Linked DNA regions of Telluria mixta. The protein of the gene in region 2 interacts with the protein of the main gene of each other region in a pairwise test. Links are inferred from orthologs where the notes say so. Each region holds a gene or a part of one and is shown on either strand. Other genes may lie near its edges.

Region 1 (6,696 bases), 900 kb from region 2 along the record:
GGTTCGGCTACGAGGACGGCGTGCTCGTCGCGGCCGGGCGGGCCCTGGCGGACGGTATGGATTGCTCCTACATCTGCGACGTGGCGATCCTGCCCAGCCACCAGGGACGCGGGCTGGGAGATGCGTTGATCTCCCACCTGGTCGAGCGGTCGCGCGGGCACGCGAAGATCATCCTGTATTCGGTGCCGGGCAAGGAGGCGTTCTATGCGCGCTACGGCTTCCGGCGCATGACGACGGCGATGGCCGTGTTCCAGGATCAGGACAAGGCCGCCGCCCAGGGCTATCTGGCGCAGGACTGATTCAGTACTGCTTGTATGGCAGGAACTTGCCCGACAGTACCACGTTGACCCGGTCGCCTTTCGGATCGGGCTGCCGGACGATATCCATGCTGAAGTCGATGGCGCTCATGATGCCGTCGCCGAACTCTTCGTGGATCAGTTCCTTGATCGTCGTGCCATAGACGTTGACGATCTCGTACCAGCGGTAGATCAGCGGATCGGTCGGGACGGCCGTCGGCAGCGAGCCCTTGTAGGGGACGACCTGCAGCCACTTGCACTCTTCGTCGGTGAGGCCGAAGATGTCGCCGAGGATGGCGGCCTGTTCGACCGAGGCGGTCATCTGTCCCAGGCACAGCGCGGTCGTCCATTCCTTGGATTGGCCGACCTTGCCGGCCACGTCTTCCCACCTGATGCCTTTCGCTACCTTGGCGCCGATGATTTTTTCGGTGACGTCCATGCGGTTCATCGTGGTCCTTTCGTCTACGGGTTGAGGAAAGGACGACGATGCAAAAGGCGTGCCTGTCCTACCCGTGGAGATGCCGCGCGGCCGCGACGAAGTCGTCCTTCGAGATGCCCGGCAAGGCCAGCGTCTCCGCCTTCGGGTACTGCACGAAATTCCGGTCGATCGAGCGCAGGTACGCGGGATCGTAGTGCTCCACGAGCAGCTGGTCCACGAGCTCCGGCATACGCCCCGTATTGGCCATCTCCTGCCACGTTTCGATGCGCGCGCGACCATGCAATTGCACCAGATGGTCCAGCTGCGCATTCAGCGCGGAAGGGTCGGCGCAGAAGTGGTGATAGTCTTCCATCAGCAGCTGCACGCGCAGCGGACGGCCCAGCTGCAGCGCGATGCAGGGCGAGGCGCGCATGCGCTCCATGACCGCTTCCGGCACGCGCAGGTTGCCCACCTTCTTGCTCTCCGATTCCACGAACACGGGTTTCGACGGATCGAAGCGGCGCAGCTTGTCCCAGATGCGCGTCTCGAACATCTTCTGGCTCGGCTGCGGTTCGCCCGGCAGGTGGCCGAGGACGGAGCCGCGATGCGCGGCGAGGCGTTCCAGGTCGAGCACCTGTGCGCCGATGGATTCGAGGGTCTCGAGCAGCCGGCTCTTGCCGCTGCCCGTCGTGCCGCAGATCACGCGGAAATCCAGCAGGGGCGGGTTTTCCAGCGCGGCCGCGACATAGGCGCGATACGCTTTATAGCCGCCGTCGAGCTGCACGACGGGCCAGCCGATCTTGGCGAAGATGAGCGCCATCGAGCCGCTGCGGTTGCCGCCGCGCCAGCAGTACACGAGCGGCTTCCAGTCCTTCGGTTTGTCGGCGAACAGCGTTTCGATGTAGCGCGCGATGTTCTGCGCGACGAGCGGGGCGCCGATCTTCTTCGCTTCGAACGCGCCGACCTGCTTGTACGTGGTGCCGACGAGGACGCGCTGCGCGTCGTCCAGGGTCGGGCAGTTGATGGCGCCCGGGATGCGGTCGAGCGCGAACTCGGACTCGCTGCGCGCGTCGATGATGGTGTCGAACTGGTCGAGCATGGGCAGGACGTCGTCGACGCCGAGGACAGCGGGGTATTTCATTATCGTTTGACGAGAGGCGCGAATTGCGGCCAGATATTGTTGAGGATGGTCGGATGGGCCGTCGCGAGCGGATGCAGGCGGTCGGCCTGGAAGTTTGTCGTCTCCTGGGCGACGCCGTCCAGCATGAACGGCACCAGCGGGACTTTATAGGCGGCCGCCAGATCCTTGTACATGCCGGCGAAGCGTTCCGTGTACGCGCGGCCGTAGTTGGGCGGCATGCGCATGCCGACGAGCAGGACCTTCGCCTTGTTCTGCTGCGACAACTGGATCATCGTGCGCAAATTGTCCGCGGCGGCCGTCACGGGCAGGCCGCGCAGGCCGTCGTTCGCGCCCAGTTCCAGCACGACGACGTCCGGTTTGTGCTGTTGCAGCAGCGCGGGCAGGCGCGTGCGGCCGCCGCTCGTCGTCTCGCCGCTGATGCTGGCGTTGACGATGCGGGCGTCGACCTGTTCACGCTTGAGGCGCTGCTCCAGCAGGGCGACCCAGCCGGTGCCGCGCGCGAGGCCGTATTCGGCCGACAGGCTGTCGCCCACCACGAGCACGGTTTTTGGGGCAGAATAGGCGCTCCCCGCCGCGGTCATTCCAAGAACCGCGACGGCAGCTATCGTCCATTTCCTGAGTAAAGCAAGCATGCGTGATATTCCCGAGACGTCAAAAGGCAGTGCAGGTGTGAACGGAACGGCCAGGCCGGCGATCGAGGTTCGCGGCCTGTCGAAGCGCGTGGCGGATGCCAGCGGCGAGCTCACCATCCTGCACGAGGTGGATTTTACCGTGCAACCGGCCGAGACGCTCGCCCTCGTCGGCGCCTCCGGCTCCGGCAAGTCCACATTGCTCGGCCTGCTGGCCGGTCTCGACACGCCATCGTCGGGCCAGGTCCTGCTCGACGGTACGGACATCTTCGCCCTCGACGAGGACGGACGCGCCGCGTTTCGCAAGGCAAAGCTGGGCTTCGTGTTCCAGTCGTTCCAGCTGCTCGCGCACCTGAATGCCGTGGAAAACGTGATGCTGCCGCTGGAACTGCGGGGCGATGCCGATGCGCGCGCGAAAGCCGAGGCGATGCTGGGCCGCGTGGGCCTGTCCAGCCGCCTGCGCCATTATCCGAAGTACCTGTCGGGCGGCGAGCAGCAGCGTGTCGCGCTGGCCCGCGCCTTCGTCACCGAACCGCCGCTGCTGTTCGCCGACGAGCCCACGGGCAGCCTCGATGCCGCCACCGGCGAAGCCGTCATCCAGCTGATGTTCGAGCTGAATCGCGAGCGCGGATCGACCCTGGTCCTCGTCACCCACGACCCCGCCATGGCCGCGCGCTGCGGCCGCACGCTCACGATCGCCGCGGGCCGCCTGGCCGTCTGAGCGGAGTTTTCAAGCGCCTACGCCAACGCGGCGTCGGCGACGAGCGCATTCAGTTCGGCGCGGATCGCCTTCGGCAGCTCGCCCGCCGTGAGCCCGATCGGGCCGACGCCGCCCGCCACCAGCCGGTCGGCCGCCGCGCCGTGCAGCCACGTCGCGGCCAGCGCCGCTTCCCACGCGGGCCAGCCCTGGCCCAGCAGGGTGCCCACGAGGCCCGCCAGTACGTCGCCCGTGCCGCCCGTGGCGAGGCCCGGATTGCCCGTCGCATTCAGCGCCACATAGCCGTCCGGCCGCGCGATGACGCTGCCGGCACCCTTCAGCACGACGACGGCGTCCAGCCGCTGCGCCAGTTCGCGCGCATTCTCCAGCCGGTCGGCCTGCACGATCGCGGCCGTGACGCCCAGCAGCCGCGCGGCTTCGAGCGGATGCGGCGTGACGACGACGCCGCCGTCGTGCGCGGCCAGGCGTGCCGCCAGGTCGGGGCTGGCCGCGCACAGGTTCAGCGCGTCCGCATCGACCACGAGGGGCCCCGTCCCGTCGATCACCCTGGACAGCAGGTGCGTGGCGCCGGCGGAATCGCCCATGCCGGGGCCGGCGACGACAGTGCGGCCGTCGAACGCGAAGCCGGCCGCGTCGCGGAACATGATCTCCGGCTGCGCCGCATCGAGCGCCGGTCCCGGATCGACGGCCGCCACGAACACCCGGCCCGCGCCCGCATACAACGCGGCGCGGGCCGCCAGGATGCCGGCGCCGGCCATGCCGCGCGCGCCGCCCAGTACGGCGACATCGCCATACGTGCCCTTGTGCGAATTGTTGCGGCGCGGCTTCAGGAAGCCTGCGAACAGGGCGGGCGTGTTCAGGCGCGCGTGCGCGACTTCGGCGTGCAGCCCGTCCGCGCCGAGCCGGTTGACGTGCACCCGGCCCGCGTGGTCGCAGCCGTCGCCTGTGTGCAGGCCCGGCTTGTTCCCGAGAAAGGTGATGGTGTGCGTGGCGCGCACGGCTACGCCGTCCGGACCGATGACGCTGCCCGTGTCCGCATCGAGGCCGCTCGGCACGTCCAGTGCGAGCACGGGGCACGTCATGCCGTGCGTACGCTCCACGAGCGCGCGCGCCTGGCCCGCGAGTGGCCGCGCGAGGCCGATGCCGAACAGGCCGTCCACGACGAGACAGCAGCCGTGGCAGTCCGCGAGGTCGGACACGAAGCGCGCCCGGCTGGCCTGGGCCCGCGCGAGGGCATGCTGGGTCTCGGGCGACGGCGCCGCGCCGGCGAGGTGGACCACGTCCACGTTGGCGCCGAAGTTGGCCAGGTTCGCGGCCACTTCCAGCGCGTCGCCGCCGTTGTTGCCGGGGCCGGCCAGCACGAGGATGCGGCCCGTCGGCAGGCCGCCCAGCACTTCCAGGGCATAGGTGGATGCCGCTTCGCCGGCGCGCCGCATGAGGCTGCCCGGCGGGAGCTGCGACTGCGCGGCCTGTTCGATGGCGCGGATCTGGGCGACGCTGTAGAGCGGATTGTCCATGGTGGTTCCAGGCATTGCGAAAACCGGGTTGCGAAAACTGCATTGTCGCCAAAATCGGCGCCGCGCGCGACTACAATAGCGGCTCGATGACTTTGGGAGGTATCACGATGGATTGGCAGTTCTGGATCGACCGCGGCGGCACCTTCACGGACATCGTGGCGCGCCGGCCCGACGGCAGCCTCGTCACGCACAAGCTGCTGTCGGAAAATCCGGAACAGTACCGGGATGCGGCCGTGGCAGGCATCCGCCACCTGCTTGGCCTGGCGCCCGGCGCGCCCATCCCGGCGGGACAGGTGGACGCCGTCAAGATGGGCACGACGGTCGCGACCAATGCGCTGCTGGAACGCAAGGGCGAACCGACCGCGCTTGCGATCACGCGGGGTTTTCGTGACGCGTTACGCATCGCCTACCAGAACCGTCCGCGGCTGTTCGACCGCCACATCGTGCTGCCCGAGCTGCTGTACGGGCACGTCGTCGAGATCGACGAACGCATCGGCGCCCACGGCGACGTGATCAATCCGCTGGACGAGGCGGCCGCGCGGCGCGGCCTGCAAGCGGCCTACGACGCCGGCATCCGCGCGCTGGCGATCGTGCTCATGCACGGCTATCGCTATCACCAGCACGAAGACGCCGTCGCGCGCATCGCCCGCGACATCGGTTTTACGCAGGTGTCCGTGTCGCACACGACGAGCCCCCTGATGAAGCTCGTCGCGCGCGGCGACACGACGGTCGTCGACGCCTACCTGTCGCCGATCCTCCGCCGCTACGTGGACCAGGTGGCATCCGAACTGCCCGGCGTGAACCTGCAGTTCATGCAGTCCAGCGGCGGCCTGACGGATGCGCGCGCGTTCCAGGGCAAGGACAGCATCCTGTCCGGCCCCGCCGGCGGCATCGTCGGCATGGTGCGCGCGAGCCGCCTGGCCGGCTTCGAGCGCATCATCGGCTTCGACATGGGCGGCACGTCGACCGACGTGTCGCACTATGCGGGCGAATTCGAGCGCGTGTTCGAGACGCAGGTGGCCGGCGTGCGCATGCGCGCACCCATGATGAGCATCCATACCGTCGCCGCGGGCGGCGGCTCGATCCTGCACTTCGACGGCAGCCGCTACCGCGTGGGGCCGGACAGCGCCGGCGCGAATCCGGGCCCGGCAAGCTACCGGCGCGGCGGGCCGCTGGCGGTCACGGACTGCAACGTCATGCTGGGCAAGATCCAGCCCCGGCATTTCCCGCATCTGTTCGGGCCGAACGCGGACCAGCCGCTCGATGCAGATGCCGTGCGCGCCGGCTTCGAAGCGATGGCGGACCACGTCGAACGCGCGACCGGCACGCGGCCGCTGCCCGAGGCCGTCGCGGAAGGCTTCATCCGCATCGCCGTGGGCAATATGGCGAACGCGATCAAGCAGATCTCCGTGCAGCGCGGGCACGACGTCACGGACTACGCGCTCACGAGCTTCGGCGGCGCGGGCGGGCAGCACGCCTGCCTCGTGGCGGATGCGCTGGGCATGAAGACGGTGTTCATCCACTCGCTGGCGGGCGTGCTGTCCGCGTACGGCATGGGTCTCGCGGACCAGGGCGCGATGCGCGAGCGGGCCGTCGAGCGCCGCCTCGACGAGATCGGCCCCGACGTCCTGGCCGCGGAGCTGGATGCGCTGGCCGATGCTGCGCGGGCCGACCTGGCGGCGCAGGGCGTGGCGGCCGAGCGCATGGGCGTGTTGCGGCGCGTGCACCTGCGCTACGAGGGCACGGATTCCGCCATCGTCGTGATGGATGGCGACCGCGCGGCGCTGCAGGCCCAGTTCGAACAGGCGTACCGCCGGCGCTTTTCCTTCCTCATGCCGGGCAAGGCGCTCGTCGTGGAAGCCGTGTCGGTGGAAGCGCTGGGGCGCTCCGACGCCCCGCCCGAACAGCAGATGGATGCCGTCCAGCGCGACGGTGCCGTCCCCGTGTTCGAGACCGTGCGCATGTACGCGGATGGCG
Region 2 (6,825 bases):
GTGGGCATCGATGCCTGGATCGGCGTGGCGATGGGTGTCGCGATGCTGGTTGCCGCGGTCCGCATGCGGCGCTGGCGCGATGAAGGCTGAGGCCGTGCGCCCAGTCCTCATCGCCCTCGCCCTGCTGTCCGCGGCCGCCTCCGCCCAGGACGTCGAACCGGGCGCCAACCGCGAAGGCGTGGTGCACGTGAATGCGATCAAGAATCCGGAAATGCATTCGTACCGCGCCATCGCGGCCGGCCTCGACACCTTCGATGCGCAGCACGCGCTGGCGCCCAGCGTCCCGCAACTGCGGTTCCGCGTGCGCCGGCCCGGCGGGGCCCTGCTGGAGGGCGACCTGCCGACGGCGAAGCTGACCGCCGACGAGTTCACGCTGGCACTGCCGGTCGGCGCCGATGCACTGTTCGACGTGCCGCGCAGCCAGCAGGCGTGGGACGCCAACGCGGAGCTGGTGCTGAGCCGCAAGCGCAAGGAGATCCGGGTCTGGCCCTACGTGCGCACGCCCGGCCTGGCCGACAACCAGCGCCGCCTGGGCGACCTGCGGCTCGAATGCCAGGTCTTCGTCACGGTCGCCAAGAAGGAGGCGCCGTTCTGGGTTGTCGCGCTGGCCAACACCGTGTTCCTGACGGGCGACTGGTGCAGCTTCTTCAAGGACCGGGACCGCACGTGGTCCGTGAATGTGGAATCGCCGCTGGCGTCCGCCGTGCTGCGCGAAGGCGAACGCACGCTGCCGCTGAAGGTGAAGAACCGCCAGTTCGAACTGCCGCTGTACGACACCAGCTGGGGGAACGATGCCGTCGTCGACCTGGCGTTCGTCGCGCCCGAAGGAGCCGCGCCATGAGAACCAGACGTATCGCTTTGTTGTTCGCGCTCGCCTGCATCCTGCCGGCTGCGCATGCCGACGAACCCATGCCGTCGGTGCAGGTCAAGGGCATCGCGGATCCGGAAATGCGCTCGTACCGCAGCGTCGTCGCCGGCCTCGACGCCTTCGACGCGCACCGCGCCTTGGCGCCGCACGCCACCCTGCGCTTCCGCATGCGCCACGCCGAGGGCGCCCCGGCAAACGCAGGCGACGGCTTGCGGCTGCGGCTCGCGAGCGACGACGGGAGCTTCCAGGAAGACGTGCCCATCGACGCCGCCGGCCTCCTCGCCGTGGGCCGCAACCAGGCCGCGTACGATGCGGACGCCACGTTCATCCTGAACCAGAAGAACGGCTTGTACACGGGGCATCCGGAGGTGCGCACGGCAGGGCTGCCGGACAACACCCGCCGGCTGGGCGACCTGCGCCTGGAATGCCGCGTGACCATCGCCATCGTCAAGGACCAGATGCCGTTCATGGCGAAGGCAGCGATCAACACGCTGATGCTGACGTCGGACTGGTGCGCCAAAAAGGATTTCAACTATGGCACGCTGGCGCCGCGGCCGGGCGTGCGGGCGGTGCTGCGCGACGGCGAACGGTCGCGCACACTGGAAACCCACGGGTGGAACATGATGGTGCCGATCGGCGATACGAGCTGGCCGGACGACGCCCTCGTGCGATTCGACGAGGGCGCGCCCGAGGATCTTACTCGAACTGCTGACGGAACGCCGCGAACTGCGCCTTGAGTTCGTCGACTTCGCTGCGCAGCGCGATCACTTCCTGCTCCAGCTGCGCCACGCGGGCGCCCGTCGAGCCGCCGGCCGAGCCGCCGGCCGCGGCACCGCCCGCATCCATGCGCGCGACGTCGATCGGCCCGCCGAGCAATTGCCCGTAGCGGAATTCCTTCGTGCCGGGCGCGCGTTCGAGGCGGACGACGAGCGGCGGGTACTTATCGATGAGGAATTGCAGCACGCTTTCCACCTCGGCCACCGATTTGAAATCGTGCAAACGGCCCGTGCGGCTGCGGATCTCGCCCGCCGTCTGCAGGCCGCGCAGCATCAGCACGGCCAGCACGGCGACCTTGTCCTGCTCGAGCGTCCACTTGATGCGCATGCGGTGCTCGTACTTGATGACACGCGCTCCGGCCTGCGCGATGCCGTTCACGAGCTTGCGCTGCATGAGGCGCTGCAGGGTGTCGTGGACGACGTCTTCCGACAGCTGCATCACGGGATCGCGGCTGGACAGCTGGTTGCAGCCGTTCATCACCGCATTCAGCGACATGGGGTAATTGTCGGGCGTCAGCGCCTCTTTTTCGGCGAGGACGCCCAGGACGCGGATTTCGTTGGGGTCGAGGTCGGATGCCGGGTCGAAGCTGCCCGGGATATCGTCTTGCATCGGTGGTCCTTTGTTGGTTCGGCGCCCGCCGATCGCTTCAATCGACGAGCCGGTTCAGTTGTGCCTGGTCGAGTTTATCACTCTCGTCCGGCGTATGGCAGCGGATGCCGGCCGCCTTCATCGTCGCGCACATGCGCTCGATCTGCTCGTCCTGCTGGGCCACGTGATTGATCAGGTTGCGCAGCGCCTTCGACAACGGATCGTCGCCGTTCGGCGTGACGCCGTAAGCAGCGAACATCTGGGCGCTGCGCGTCTGCTCTTCCTTGCGCACGATGTGGGCCGGATTGCCGACGGCCGTCGCGCCGGCCGGGACCGGTTTGACCACGACGGCATTCGAGCCCACCTTCGCGTACTCGCCGACCGTGAACGCGCCCAGCACCTGCGCGCCGGCACCCACGATCACCCCGCGCTCCAGCGTCGGATGGCGCTTCGTGCCCGCGACGAGCGTGGTGCCGCCCAGGGTGACGCCCTGGTAGATCGTGCAATCGTCGCCGACGACGGCCGTCTCGCCGATCACGACGCCGAAGCCGTGGTCGATGAACACGCGGCGGCCGATCGTCGCGCCCGGGTGGATTTCGATGCCCGTGAGAACGCGCGCGAAGTACGAGATGAACCTGCCCAGCCAGCGGAAATTGGCGCGCCAACACGCGTGCGCCCAGCTGTGCATGACGACGGCATGCAGGCCCGGGTAGCAGGTGAGCACTTCCCATGCGTTACGGGCTGCAGGGTCGCGTTCGATGATGCTCTGGATATCTTCGCGCAGGTTGGAAAACATAGTCGTGATTCGTGCAAGTGAAACAGCATGGTAGCTTATCCGCGCCGTACTTGCTTATGAGGGAATCAATTTTGGGTGAGCCCGAAGAGCCCACCCAAAGTGATTATTGCGGCTCGCGCGACAGGCGCTGGCGGCGTGCCTCGTACAGGCAGACGCCCGAGGCCACGGAGACGTTCAGGCTCTCGACCGAGCCGAACATGGGAATGGAAACGAGCAGGTCGCAGGTCTCGCGGGTCAGGCGGCGCATGCCCTCGCCCTCCGAGCCCATCACGAGCGCCGTCGGGCCCGTGAAATCGCCTTCGTACAGGCCCTTGTCGGCATCGTCGGACGTGCCGATCAGCCAGATGCCCCGTTCCTTCAGGTCGCGCATCGTGCGCGCCAGATTCGTCACGGTGATGTACGGCACGGTCTCGGCGGCACCGCTCGCCACCTTGGCTGCCGTCGCGTTCAGGCCGACGGAGCGGTCTTTCGGGGCGATGACGGCATGCGCGCCGACGCCGTCTGCCACGCGCAGGCAGGCACCCAGGTTGTGCGGGTCGGTGATGCCGTCCAGGATCAGCAGCAGCGGTGGGCCTTCCACCGCATCCAGCAGCTCGTCCAGGTTGCGCGCCAGTGACAGCTGGCTCGCGAACGCGATCACGCCCTGGTGGCGGCGGGTGCCGACGATCTTGTCGAGGCGCTCGGCGTCGACGGGCATCACGCGCACGCCGGCCGATTTCGCGTTGGCGATCAGGTCCTGCATGCGGCGGTCCTGGCGGCCTGCGTCGACGAAGATCTCTTCCACACTGGCGGCCTCGTGGCGGAGACGCGAGGTGACGGCGTGGAAGCCAAAAATCATTTTATTTTTCATGCGTTACTTCTTCTTCCTGGTTTTGGAGGCGCTCTTTGTGGAAGCGCTTTTTTTCGCCGCGGTCTTGTTCGTCGCGGTCGGCTTTGCTGCGGGTGCGGTGTTGCGAGGAGTGCGGCGGCCGCGCGTCGGCGGCACGAACACGACGTCTTCTTCGCTCTCGTCGGTCGCGCCGAACGTCGACGCGGACGGTTCGGCCGGCGTCACGCGGGCTTCCTGCTGCGACACCGGCACAGCGGCGCCCTTCGCCTTGCGGCGACGCGGCGGCTTCGGCTCCATGGCGTCCAGTGCGGCCGCGCGGGCACGCTCCAGCGGCGCCGGGACCTTCTCGTCCGCCTTCGGCTGCGCGAGCACGAGGTCGATCTTGCGCGATTCCAGATCGACGCGCGCCACCTGCACCGTGACACGGCCCGTCAGCTGGTACACCTGCCCCGTGCGCTCGCCGCGCAGTTCGTGGCGGGCTTCGTCGTATTGGAAGTAATCCGTGCCGAGGCCGGTGACGTGCACGAGACCCTCGACGAACAACTGGTCGAGCTGGACGAAGATGCCGAACGGCGTCACGCCCGAGATCACGCCCGTGAATTCGTCGCCGAGGCGATCCTTCATGTAGTAGCACTTGAGCCAGTTTTCGACGTCGCGCGACGCTTCGTCGGCACGGCGCTCGTTGGCCGAGCAGTGTACGCCCAGCGCGTCCCAGATCGTCAGGTCCTTCGGATCCTTCTGCCTGCCTTCCGCCTTGTCCTTGGCGGCCTGCTTGCGCACCGCCTTCGACGTGGTCGTGTTCAGCTTCGACAGGTCGATGCCGGTCGGCTCGTATTTCTTGCCCTTCAGCACGGCCTTGATGGCGCGGTGCGTCAGCAGGTCCGGGTAGCGGCGGATCGGGCTCGTGAAGTGCGCATAGGCTTCGTACGCGAGGCCGAAGTGGCCGACGTTGTCCGGGCTGTAGACGGCCTGCTGCATCGAACGCAGCAGCATCGTCTGCAGCAGCGTGGCATCCGGACGCTCCTTGATTCGCTGCATCAGCTCGGCGTAATCGCGCGCCTGCGGCGTCGTGCCGCCGCCCAGGTTCAGGCCCACCTGCTTCAGGAAGGTGCGCAGCTGGTTCAGCTTTTCCTCGGTCGGCACCGCGTGGATGCGGAACGTGCTCGGCTGGTCGTGGCGGATCAGGAAGTCGGCCGCGCACACGTTGGCGGCCAGCATGCATTCCTCGATCAGGCGGTGCGCGTCGTTGCGGGTACGCGGCAGGATCTTCTCGATCTTGCCCATCGCATTGCAGACGATGTACGTCTCCGTCGTCTCGAAGTCGATGGCGCCCCGCTCCTGGCGTGCCTGCAGCAGCGCGCGGAACACTTCGTTCAGGTTCAGCAGGTGCGGCACGATGCCGGGACGACGGCCCGCTTCCGGTCCGTTCGTGTTGCCCAGGATGGCGGCAACCTCGTTATAGGTCAGGCGCGCCGCCGAGTGCATCACAGCGGGATAGAACTGGTAGGCCTTCACTTCGCCGTCCATCGCGACGACCATATCGCACACGAGCGTGAGACGGTCGACGGCCGGATTCAGCGAGCACAGGCCATTCGACAGCTTTTCCGGCAACATCGGGATCACGCGGCGCGGGAAGTACACAGAGGTCGAGCGTTCGATCGCGTCGCCGTCGAGCGCATCGTTCGGCTTGACGTAGTGGCTGACGTCGGCGATGGCGACGAGCAGGCGATAACCCTTCGTGCGGCCGATCTTGACGGGTTCGCAGTAGACGGCATCGTCGAAGTCGCGCGCATCCTCGCCGTCGATCGTGACGAGCGGCACGTCGCGCAGGTCGACGCGGTCCGCGAGGTCGGCGTCGCGCACTTCGTTCGGCAGTTTATTGGCCTGCTTGATGGCCGCCGGCGAGAAGATGTGCGGCACGCCGAACTTGCGCACGGCAATCTCGATCTCCATGCCCGGGTCATCCAGTTCGCCGAGCACTTCGACGATCTTGCCGGTGGGCTGGCGGAAACGCGACGGCTGCTCCAGGAGTTCGACGCTGACGACCTGACCGGACTTGGCCTTGCCTGGGGAGCCGCTGACGAGGATGTCCTGGCCGATGCGCTTGTCTTCCGGCGCGACGACCCACACGCCGTTCTCGTTCAGCAGGCGGCCGATGACGTGGGTATTGGCGCGTTCCGTGACTTCGACGATCGTGCCTTCGGCGCGGCCGCGGCGGTCGGTGCCGACGACGCGGGCCAGCACGCGGTCGCCGTGCAGGACTTTTTGCATTTCCTTATCGGGCAGGAACAGGTCTTCGCCGCCCTCGTCCGGGATGACGAAACCGAAACCGTCGCGGTGCGCGCTGATGCGGCCGGAAATGAAACTGGAGTGGTCCGTAAGCGCGAATTCGCCCGCCGGATTGGCGCGCAACTGGCCGTCGCGCTCCATCGCATTCAAGCGGCGCGCCAGCACGCCTTCCGCTTCCGGGTTGACTTGCAGGGCTCGGGCCAGGGCACCGCTGTCGAGCGGCCCCTTGGCTTCGCGGAACACGCCGAGGATTTCCTCGCGGCTTGGAATGGTATGAGTTGGGTGCTTCAAATTTGTATTCTTTATCTTCTCAGTGGTGGCGCCGTCCGTCTGACAGCGCGGATATCGTTACATTGACACGTAGGCACGCGTAGTGTAACGGAGGACCGGCGAATTCGCCTAACGTCGTCCATGAACCGTGCAGGGAATGTCCTGTTCGGAGGGTCTTTGACATTTGCCATCCATCCGCTATACTCTCGGTCTCTTCGGAAACGGCCCAGCCGGAAACGAAGATGCTACGCAGGCGATGCGCGCCGAGATCGAACGAAAGTTGGTCTAGCGCAAAATGGCAAAGCCTGATATCGTAGCGGAATTCGACGGCAACGTCGAGCAATGCAAGCAAAGCGGTCCAATGCCCACGTGGCGGAATTGGTAGACGCGCATGGTTCAGGTCCATGT
Region 3 (6,826 bases), 4.1 Mb from region 2 along the record:
TGACGGTCATCGTGCTGGTGGGCGTTGGCGCGGCCGTCGTGCCGCTGGCGCTGGGCGGGCTGTACAAGGTCGGACGGCGCATGATGAGCCGCTGAAACCTGACAATGTGATCACATGAAACGCGCCGCATGACGGCGCGTTTTTTATTTGCGGCGGCTATTGATGCACGGAATTGTTCCCCAGGCTCAAGTTTACTGTCGGTCACGCCGATAAGGCAGGGGAGAGCAACACTACTGGATTCCCATGCGTACCCTGATCGCCCTGTTCGCTTGCAGCTGCGTCGCCCTGAGCGCAAGCGCCGCGAACGATCCCGCCGCAGCAGCGGCAGCCAAGCTGGCGGCTTCCGTGTCCCGTCCGGCATCAGCCATGGTGCCGGCTGCGACGAAAAAGGCCGAGCCCGCAGAAAAGAAAGCCGAACCGAAAGCCGAACCGAAAGCCGAGGCAGCCGCCTCCTCGAGCGAGGAAGATGCCGAGGTCGAACTGTCGGCCAAGATCGCCCAGCGTCTCGCCGCGTTGCGCGAGCGCCAGCAGGCCCGCGCGACGGCCGCCGCGCGCGCGAAAAAGCTCGCCGATGCGAAGCGCAAACAGGACGAGCAGACCGCCGCCGCGGCAGCCGCCATCGCCGCCGTGCCGAAGCGCGGCACCGTGTGGTCGTATGAAGGCGAGACGGGCCCGGCGAACTGGTCCAAGATCAATGTCGACTGGGCAAAGTGTGGCACCGGCAACCGCCAGTCGCCGATCGACCTGCGCGACGGCATCAAGGTCAACCTCGAACAGATCAGCTTCGACTATCACCCGTCGTCGTTCAGCGAGGTCAACAACGGCCACACGATCCAGGTAACGGTGGGCGGCGGCAACTTCATCACGGTGGGCAACGCCGTGTACGAGTTGCAGGAATTCCATTTCCACCGCCCGTCGGAAGAAAAGATCAACGGCAAGGGCACGGAGATGGTGATCCACCTCGTGCACAAGAGCGCCGAAGGCAAGATCGCGATCGTCGCCGTGCTGCTGGAACGCGGCCAGCCGCACCGTCTGATGCAGACGATCTGGGACAATCTGCCGCTGGAAAAATTCGACACCGTGTCGCCCGCGATCGTGATCGACCCGACCGACGCGCTGCCGGAACGGCGCGAGTATTTCACCTACATGGGCTCGCTGACGGAACCGCCCTGCACGGAAGGCGTGCTGTGGATGGTGTTCAAGCAGCCGATGCAGGCGTCGCCGGCGCAGATGGCCCTGTTCTCGCGCCTGTATCCGCTGAACGCGCGGCCGGTCCAGTCGACCGCGGGACGCATGATCAAGGAATCGAACTGAGCGTTGGCGTGTTCAGCGCCAGCGGCGGCCGCCCCGGTGTCCGTGCCAGCCGCGCCCGCCACGATCGTACTCGTGGTAGCTGAAGTCGAGCGAGACGGGCGGCCCGACATACGCGGGGCCGTAGCCGCCAGGATAATAGGGCGCGTCGTAGGCCGCATAAGGCGGCGCATAGACGGCGCAGCCCGACAGGGCGGACCCCGCCGCCAGCACGAGTGCCAGCCGTTTCACCAATGTGTTCATTGCGTGTCCTCCCATGCGTGTAGCCTGTAGTTTAGGCCGCATGACGAGGTGCACCGCGCATTTTTTGCTACAAAATGAAACGCCGGCAAGCGCCGGCGTTGTCGTTTATCCTGCCTGGACCACGGCCCGGTACGTCCCGCGCCAGATCCCGCCCGGCTCCAGTTGCTGCGGTCGGGCGGCCGCATCCCCCAGCAGGGCAGGTTCGATGCAGACGAAGCGGCGGTATTCCTCGTCTTCCATGTCGGACAGGGCCGCCGCATCGGCCGCGCCCGGGTTCCACACGACGGCGTCATTGAAGCCCGTCTGCTCCAGCGTCACCTTGTCCGCGCCCGTGTCGAATGTGATCGCGCCCGCGATGCGTTCGAATACCTGGTCCAGCTTGTCGGTGATGGCGAGCGTCTCCGCCTGCACGCCGTCGATGCGCACGGCTTCCACGTCTTCGACGAGGTGGTACGTATGCAGTGCGGCCGCGAACGGGAACGCCTGCGTGCCCGTGTTGCGCACGTCGAGCGACATGTCCAGTTGCGCACCGCGCACGGCCACGCGCAGCACCAGTTCGAAGGCGTACGGCCAGGCGGCTGCCACCTGCTGCGGCAGGTCCGAGGCGTTCAGCCCCAGCACGGCGAACGCGGCGCCATCCTGTTCGCCCTGGTCGAGGACGCGCCAGGTCGACACGCGCGCGAAGCCATGGCGCATGCCGGTGCCGCGCTCGGCGAACTGCGGAAAGATGACGGGGACGCCGCCGCGGATCGCCTTCTGGCCGTCCAGCGCGGACAGGCTGCTCATGAACAGGCGTTCCTGCGCGGGCCCGCCGGCCGTGGTGACGGCTTTCCACGACACGAGATGGGCGCCGTACAACGTGATGGTGGCCTCGGCGCCATCCGGCGCGCGAAGTTGCAGGGCGGGCAGTTGCCCGAATTCGATGGTCGTTGCACTCACGAGAATCCTCCTCAGGGGGACGCCCGCGGGCGTCCCATTAAGTCATGCGGCTCTTCGCCAGCGGCGGATTGTACGCGAAGTAGCGCTTGATGCCTTTCGTGATCGCGTCGGCCAGTTGGTTCTGGTAGGCGTCATCCTTCAGCCGCGCTTCTTCCTCCGGGTTGGAGATGAAGGCGGTCTCGACGAGGATCGACGGGATGTCCGGCGCCTTCAGCACGGCAAAGCCGGCCTGTTCGACGACGCCGCGGTGCAGGCGGTTGATGCCGCCGATTTCCGTCAGCACGGCCTTGCCGAGCTTCATGCTGTCGTTGATCTGGGCCGTCTGCGACAGGTCCATCAGCACGCTCGCCAGCTGCTTGTCGTGGCTGGCGAGATTCACGCCGCCGATCAGGTCGGCCTTGTTCTGGTCGGCCGCCAGCCAGCGTGCCGCGCTCGAGCTGGCGCCTTTTTCCGACAGCACGAACACGGAGGAACCGCGCGCCGTTCGTTCGACGAAGGCGTCGGCGTGGATCGACACGAACAGGTCGGCCTGCACCTTTCTCGCTTTTTCCACGCGCTGGCCGAGGGGGACGAAGAAGTCGGCATCGCGCGTCAGCATCACGCGCGTGTTCGGCAAGTCTTCAAGCTTGGCCTTCAGGCGCTTGGCGACTTCGAGCACGATGTCCTTCTCGTGCACGCCCGTGGCACCGGTGGCGCCGGGGTCCTCACCGCCATGGCCGGGGTCGAGCGCGATGGTTACCATGCGCGCCACTTTCTGGCCCGGGACGTTCCTGGCGGGCGGCTGGGCCGGTTGCGGCGTCGTCGGTTGGGGCTGCGCGGGCGTGGAACCGGCGCGGGCCGCGTCCGCTTCCAGCTTGGCGATCGCGTCCGGGCCGGCCTGGCCGACGGTCGGCTCGCCCGGCTGCACGGCCGGGGTCGGCGTGGCGGGGGCCGCGTCCATGCTCCAGTTTTCCTTGGCGATCATGCTCGCGAGCGGATCGACGGGCTTGACAGGATACAGGTCGAAAATCAGGCGGTGGTGATAGCCGGCGACGGGCGCCAGGTTGAACACCTGCGGCTTGACGTCTTCCTTCAGGTCGAACACGAGGCGCACGACGTTCGGCCGGTTCTGGCCCACGCGCACCTGCTTGATGTACGGGTCGTTCGATTCGATCTTGGCGACAAGGCCCTTCAGGGTGTCGTTCAGCGCGAGGCCGTCGATGTCGACGACGAGGCGCGGCGGGTCCGGCACCATGAAGTGCGTCGTCTTGAGCTCGCCGTCGTTTTCCAGCGTGACGCGCGTGTACTCGTCGGCCGGCCACACGCGCACGGCCATGATCTGGGCGGCGGATGCCGTCAGCGGCGCGACGACGGACAGCAGCAGCGTACCGCCGGCCTTGAGGATCGTGCGACGCTTCGGGGAACCGGGAATCAGGGAGTCGGGGGGTAGTGCAGGCGTTCGAGGCATAGCAGGCCCAAGTCGGACAACGCCTGCAATTCTACCTCACGCCCGAGACCGCTGACCTTAAGCAACACTTTAACGTCGGGTGGCGGCAACACCGGTTCTCCCTTTTCCGGCCATTCGACGATGCAGATGTTGTTACCGTCGAAATCCTCGCGGAAGCCCGCGTCGAGGAATTCCTCGGGGCTGGACATGCGGTACAGGTCGTAATGGATCAGGTTGACGGGTCGGCCATCCAGGTCGATGCGGTACGGCTCCGACAGCGTATAGGTCGGACTCTTGACGGCGCCCTTGTGGCCGGCCGCGTGCAGCAGCGCGCGCGTGAGCGCCGTCTTGCCGGCGCCCAGGTCGCCGTGCAGATAGATCACGAGACCCGGGCTCAGCGCGCGCGCGAGGGCGGCGCCCAGGGCCTGCGTGGCCGATTCGTCGGGAAGATAGGCTGTCAGTTGCTGGTGCATCGAATAAAATATGAGGTTTGTAGGTCCGCCAATGTCCGCCCAGCTCCCCGTCCAGCCCGATTTCTCCGCACTCGCCCAAGCCATCAAGGCATGGGGCGCGGAACTGGGCTTTGCCGACGTGCGCATCGCCGACATCGATCTCGCCGACCACGAAGCGGGCCTGCAGGCCTGGCTGGACGCCGGCCACCACGGCGAGATGGATTATATGGCAAGCCACGGCATGAAGCGCGCCCGGCCGGCCGAGCTGGTGCCGGGCACGGTGCGCGTGATCAGCGCGCGCATGGATTACCTGCCGATGGAGACCCCGCCGGACTGGCGTGCGCGCGAACGCCTGCGCCAGGACGACCCGCAGGCCGCCGTCGTCTCGATCTATGCGCGCGGCCGCGATTATCACAAGGTATTGCGCAACCGGCTGCAGGCCCTGGCCGAGAAGGTCAAGGCGGCCGTCGGCGAGTACGGCTACCGCGTGTTCACGGATTCCGCGCCCGTGATGGAGCTGCCGCTGGCGCAGAAGGCGGGCCTCGGCTGGCGCGGCAAGCACACGTTATTACTGAGCCGCGAGGCGGGCTCGACGTTCTTCATCGGCGAGATCCTCGTCGACCTGCCGCTGCCCGTCGACGCACCGACCGGTGCCCACTGCGGCCAGTGCAGCGCATGCATAGCTGCCTGTCCGACGGGCGCGATCCTTGGTCCGGGCCGGCTGGATGCGCGCCGCTGCATTTCCTATCTGACCATCGAACTGAAGGGCGCGATTCCGGAAGAATTCCGTCCGCTGATCGGCAACCGCATTTATGGCTGCGACGATTGCCAGCTGGCCTGCCCATGGAACAAGTTCGCGCAGCGGGCGACCGTGCCGGATTTCGACGAGAGAAACGGCCTGGGCACGGCGGGGCTCATCGAGCTGTTCGGCTGGAGCGAGGACGATTTCAACCGCCGCCTCGAAGGCAGCCCGATCCGTCGCATCGGGCACGAGCGCTGGCTGCGCAACCTGGCGGTCGGTCTCGGTAATGCTGCCAGGTCGGATGCCGTCGTCGCCGCGCTGCGCGCACGTGCAGACCACCCGTCGGCGCTCGTGCGCGAGCACGTCGCGTGGGCGCTCGCACGCCACGAGCAAACGATTTAGAGTTCGATCCGCTTCATGCGCAGCGCGGACCAGTCGCCGTCGATGGAGATCATGGCGACGCCCGTGATGCCGTTTTCCTTGGCATAGGCATTGATCGAATCGCGGTTGATGTCGGTGGCCTTGGAGGCGGTCTGTTTCAGATAGGCGACCCACAGCGAGCCCTTGTCGCCCAGGCGTTCCTTGGCGATCGGGAAATACTGCTCGAGTTCCTTGCGGTTCATCGCGAACAGCAACACCACGTCGACCTTGTCCTGATCGTTCTGGATCAGGTTGGCCGGCATCTGGGACACCATGCCGGGGTGGACGTTCCCGTTCAGGATCAGCATCGACTTCGCGGTTCTCAAGAACATTTTGTCGGCTATCGTCTTCTCGCTCATCTGCGTTCCCTAAAGAATGTTTCGACGTGGTGAGTTCGACCACTCCATGCTCAGGCTGATTTTACAAGCGAACCCCGCGCGGCACAGGGCGCGCGGGCAGTCGTGCGCGCGTGTTACTTTAACAAGCCAGCCAGCTCGACGGCCGTCTTGACCTGCATCTTGTCGAAGATGTGCGCGCGGTGCACCTCGACCGTGCGCATGCTGATGCCGAGCTTGTCGGCCACGACCTTGTTCATGTTGCCGGCGAGGATGAGATCGAGGACTTCGCGCTCGCGTGCCGACAGGGTGGCGAGGCGGGCGTGGATGGCGTCGCGCGAGGCGGCCTTGCGCGAGGCGGCGAGGGCTTCCTCGACGCGGTCCATCAGCTGGTTGTCGTTGAACGGTTTTTCGAAGAAGTCGAAGGCGCCGCGCTTGAGGGAATCGACGGCCATCGGCACGTCGCCATGGCCGGTCAGGAAGATCACGGGCAGGCGCGCCAGCAGGCCGCGCGCCACCAGCTGGTCGAACACGGCGATGCCGTTCATGCCCGGCATGCGCACGTCCAGCAGGACGCAGTCGCCGTGGGGAGTGTCTGCTGCAAAGCGGTCGCCGAGCGCATCGAGGAAGGCCTGGCCGCCCGCATAGCCGCGCGCAGGCAACCCACGCGATTGCGCCAGCCATTCGAGGGCGTCGCGGATGACGTCTTCGTCGTCGACGATATGCAGCATGGAGTCTCCTTTTTTCGCCGTATTGTAATTCACCGTTCAGGTGACGGGTGCTTCCTGGGCCTGCTGCAAGGTGAACGTAAACACGGTCCCGCCGCCCGGATTGTCCGCGTGGGTGAGCGTGCCGCCGTGGAATTCGATGGCCGTGCGGCAGATCGACAGGCCCATGCCCATGCCCTCGGCCTTGGTCGAAAAGAAGGGCGAGAACAGGCGCTCGGCCACTTCCGGCG

What was found.
Region 1: the proteins of rlmB (region 2) and P0M04_RS26950 interact in binary tests that used the Escherichia coli proteins (3 or more experiments, as listed by UniProt). The link is inferred for Telluria mixta from one-to-one orthologs.
Region 3: the proteins of rlmB (region 2) and tsaE interact in binary tests that used the Escherichia coli proteins (3 or more experiments, as listed by UniProt). The link is inferred for Telluria mixta from one-to-one orthologs.

The regions. Positions count from the first base shown.
Region 1 is NZ_CP119520.1:6,113,196-6,119,891, reverse strand. What follows is about bases 2,472-5,322. They hold P0M04_RS26950 (NAD(P)H-hydrate dehydratase), read right to left. Parts: upstream 4,720-5,322; coding sequence 3,223-4,719; downstream 2,472-3,222. Other genes in these bases: P0M04_RS26945 (hydantoinase B/oxoprolinase family protein), read left to right, coding at 4,827-5,322; P0M04_RS26955 (ABC transporter ATP-binding protein), read left to right, coding at 2,486-3,205; P0M04_RS26960 (arylesterase), read right to left, coding at 2,472-2,487. Outside these bases: P0M04_RS26975 (GNAT family N-acetyltransferase), read left to right, coding at 1-299; cynS (cyanase), read right to left, coding at 301-744; tRNA 2-selenouridine(34) synthase MnmH, read right to left, coding at 803-1,855; more of P0M04_RS26960, read right to left, coding at 1,855-2,471; more of P0M04_RS26945, read left to right, coding at 5,323-6,696. UniProt on the Escherichia coli protein: Bifunctional enzyme that catalyzes the epimerization of the S- and R-forms of NAD(P)HX and the dehydration of the S-form of NAD(P)HX at the expense of ADP, which is converted to AMP.
Region 2 is NZ_CP119520.1:7,016,948-7,023,772, forward strand. What follows is about bases 2,007-4,986. They hold rlmB (23S rRNA (guanosine(2251)-2'-O)-methyltransferase RlmB), read right to left. Parts: upstream 3,880-4,986; coding sequence 3,133-3,879; downstream 2,007-3,132. Other genes in these bases: P0M04_RS30810 (YceH family protein), read right to left, coding at 2,007-2,254; cysE (serine O-acetyltransferase), read right to left, coding at 2,292-3,029; rnr (ribonuclease R), read right to left, coding at 3,883-4,986. In the rest of the region: P0M04_RS30795 (hypothetical protein), read left to right, coding at 1-90; P0M04_RS30800 (hypothetical protein), read left to right, coding at 95-841; P0M04_RS30805 (hypothetical protein), read left to right, coding at 838-1,605; more of P0M04_RS30810, read right to left, coding at 1,565-2,006; more of rnr, read right to left, coding at 4,987-6,438. UniProt on the Escherichia coli protein: Specifically methylates the ribose of guanosine 2251 in 23S rRNA.
Region 3 is NZ_CP119520.1:2,936,265-2,943,090, forward strand. The notes cover bases 2,649-5,629. They hold tsaE (tRNA (adenosine(37)-N6)-threonylcarbamoyltransferase complex ATPase subunit type 1 TsaE), read right to left. Parts: upstream 4,393-5,629; coding sequence 3,904-4,392; downstream 2,649-3,903. Other genes in these bases: P0M04_RS13200 (N-acetylmuramoyl-L-alanine amidase), read right to left, coding at 2,649-3,940; queG (tRNA epoxyqueuosine(34) reductase QueG), read left to right, coding at 4,424-5,515; P0M04_RS13215 (DUF3052 family protein), read right to left, coding at 5,512-5,629. Also shown: P0M04_RS13180 (VTT domain-containing protein), read left to right, coding at 1-95; P0M04_RS13185 (carbonic anhydrase), read left to right, coding at 244-1,314; P0M04_RS13190 (hypothetical protein), read right to left, coding at 1,327-1,554; P0M04_RS13195 (D-hexose-6-phosphate mutarotase), read right to left, coding at 1,660-2,493; more of P0M04_RS13200, read right to left, coding at 2,531-2,648; more of P0M04_RS13215, read right to left, coding at 5,630-5,865; P0M04_RS13220 (response regulator transcription factor), read right to left, coding at 6,006-6,599; P0M04_RS13225 (sensor histidine kinase), read right to left, coding at 6,636-6,826. UniProt on the Escherichia coli protein: Required for the formation of a threonylcarbamoyl group on adenosine at position 37 (t(6)A37) in tRNAs that read codons beginning with adenine.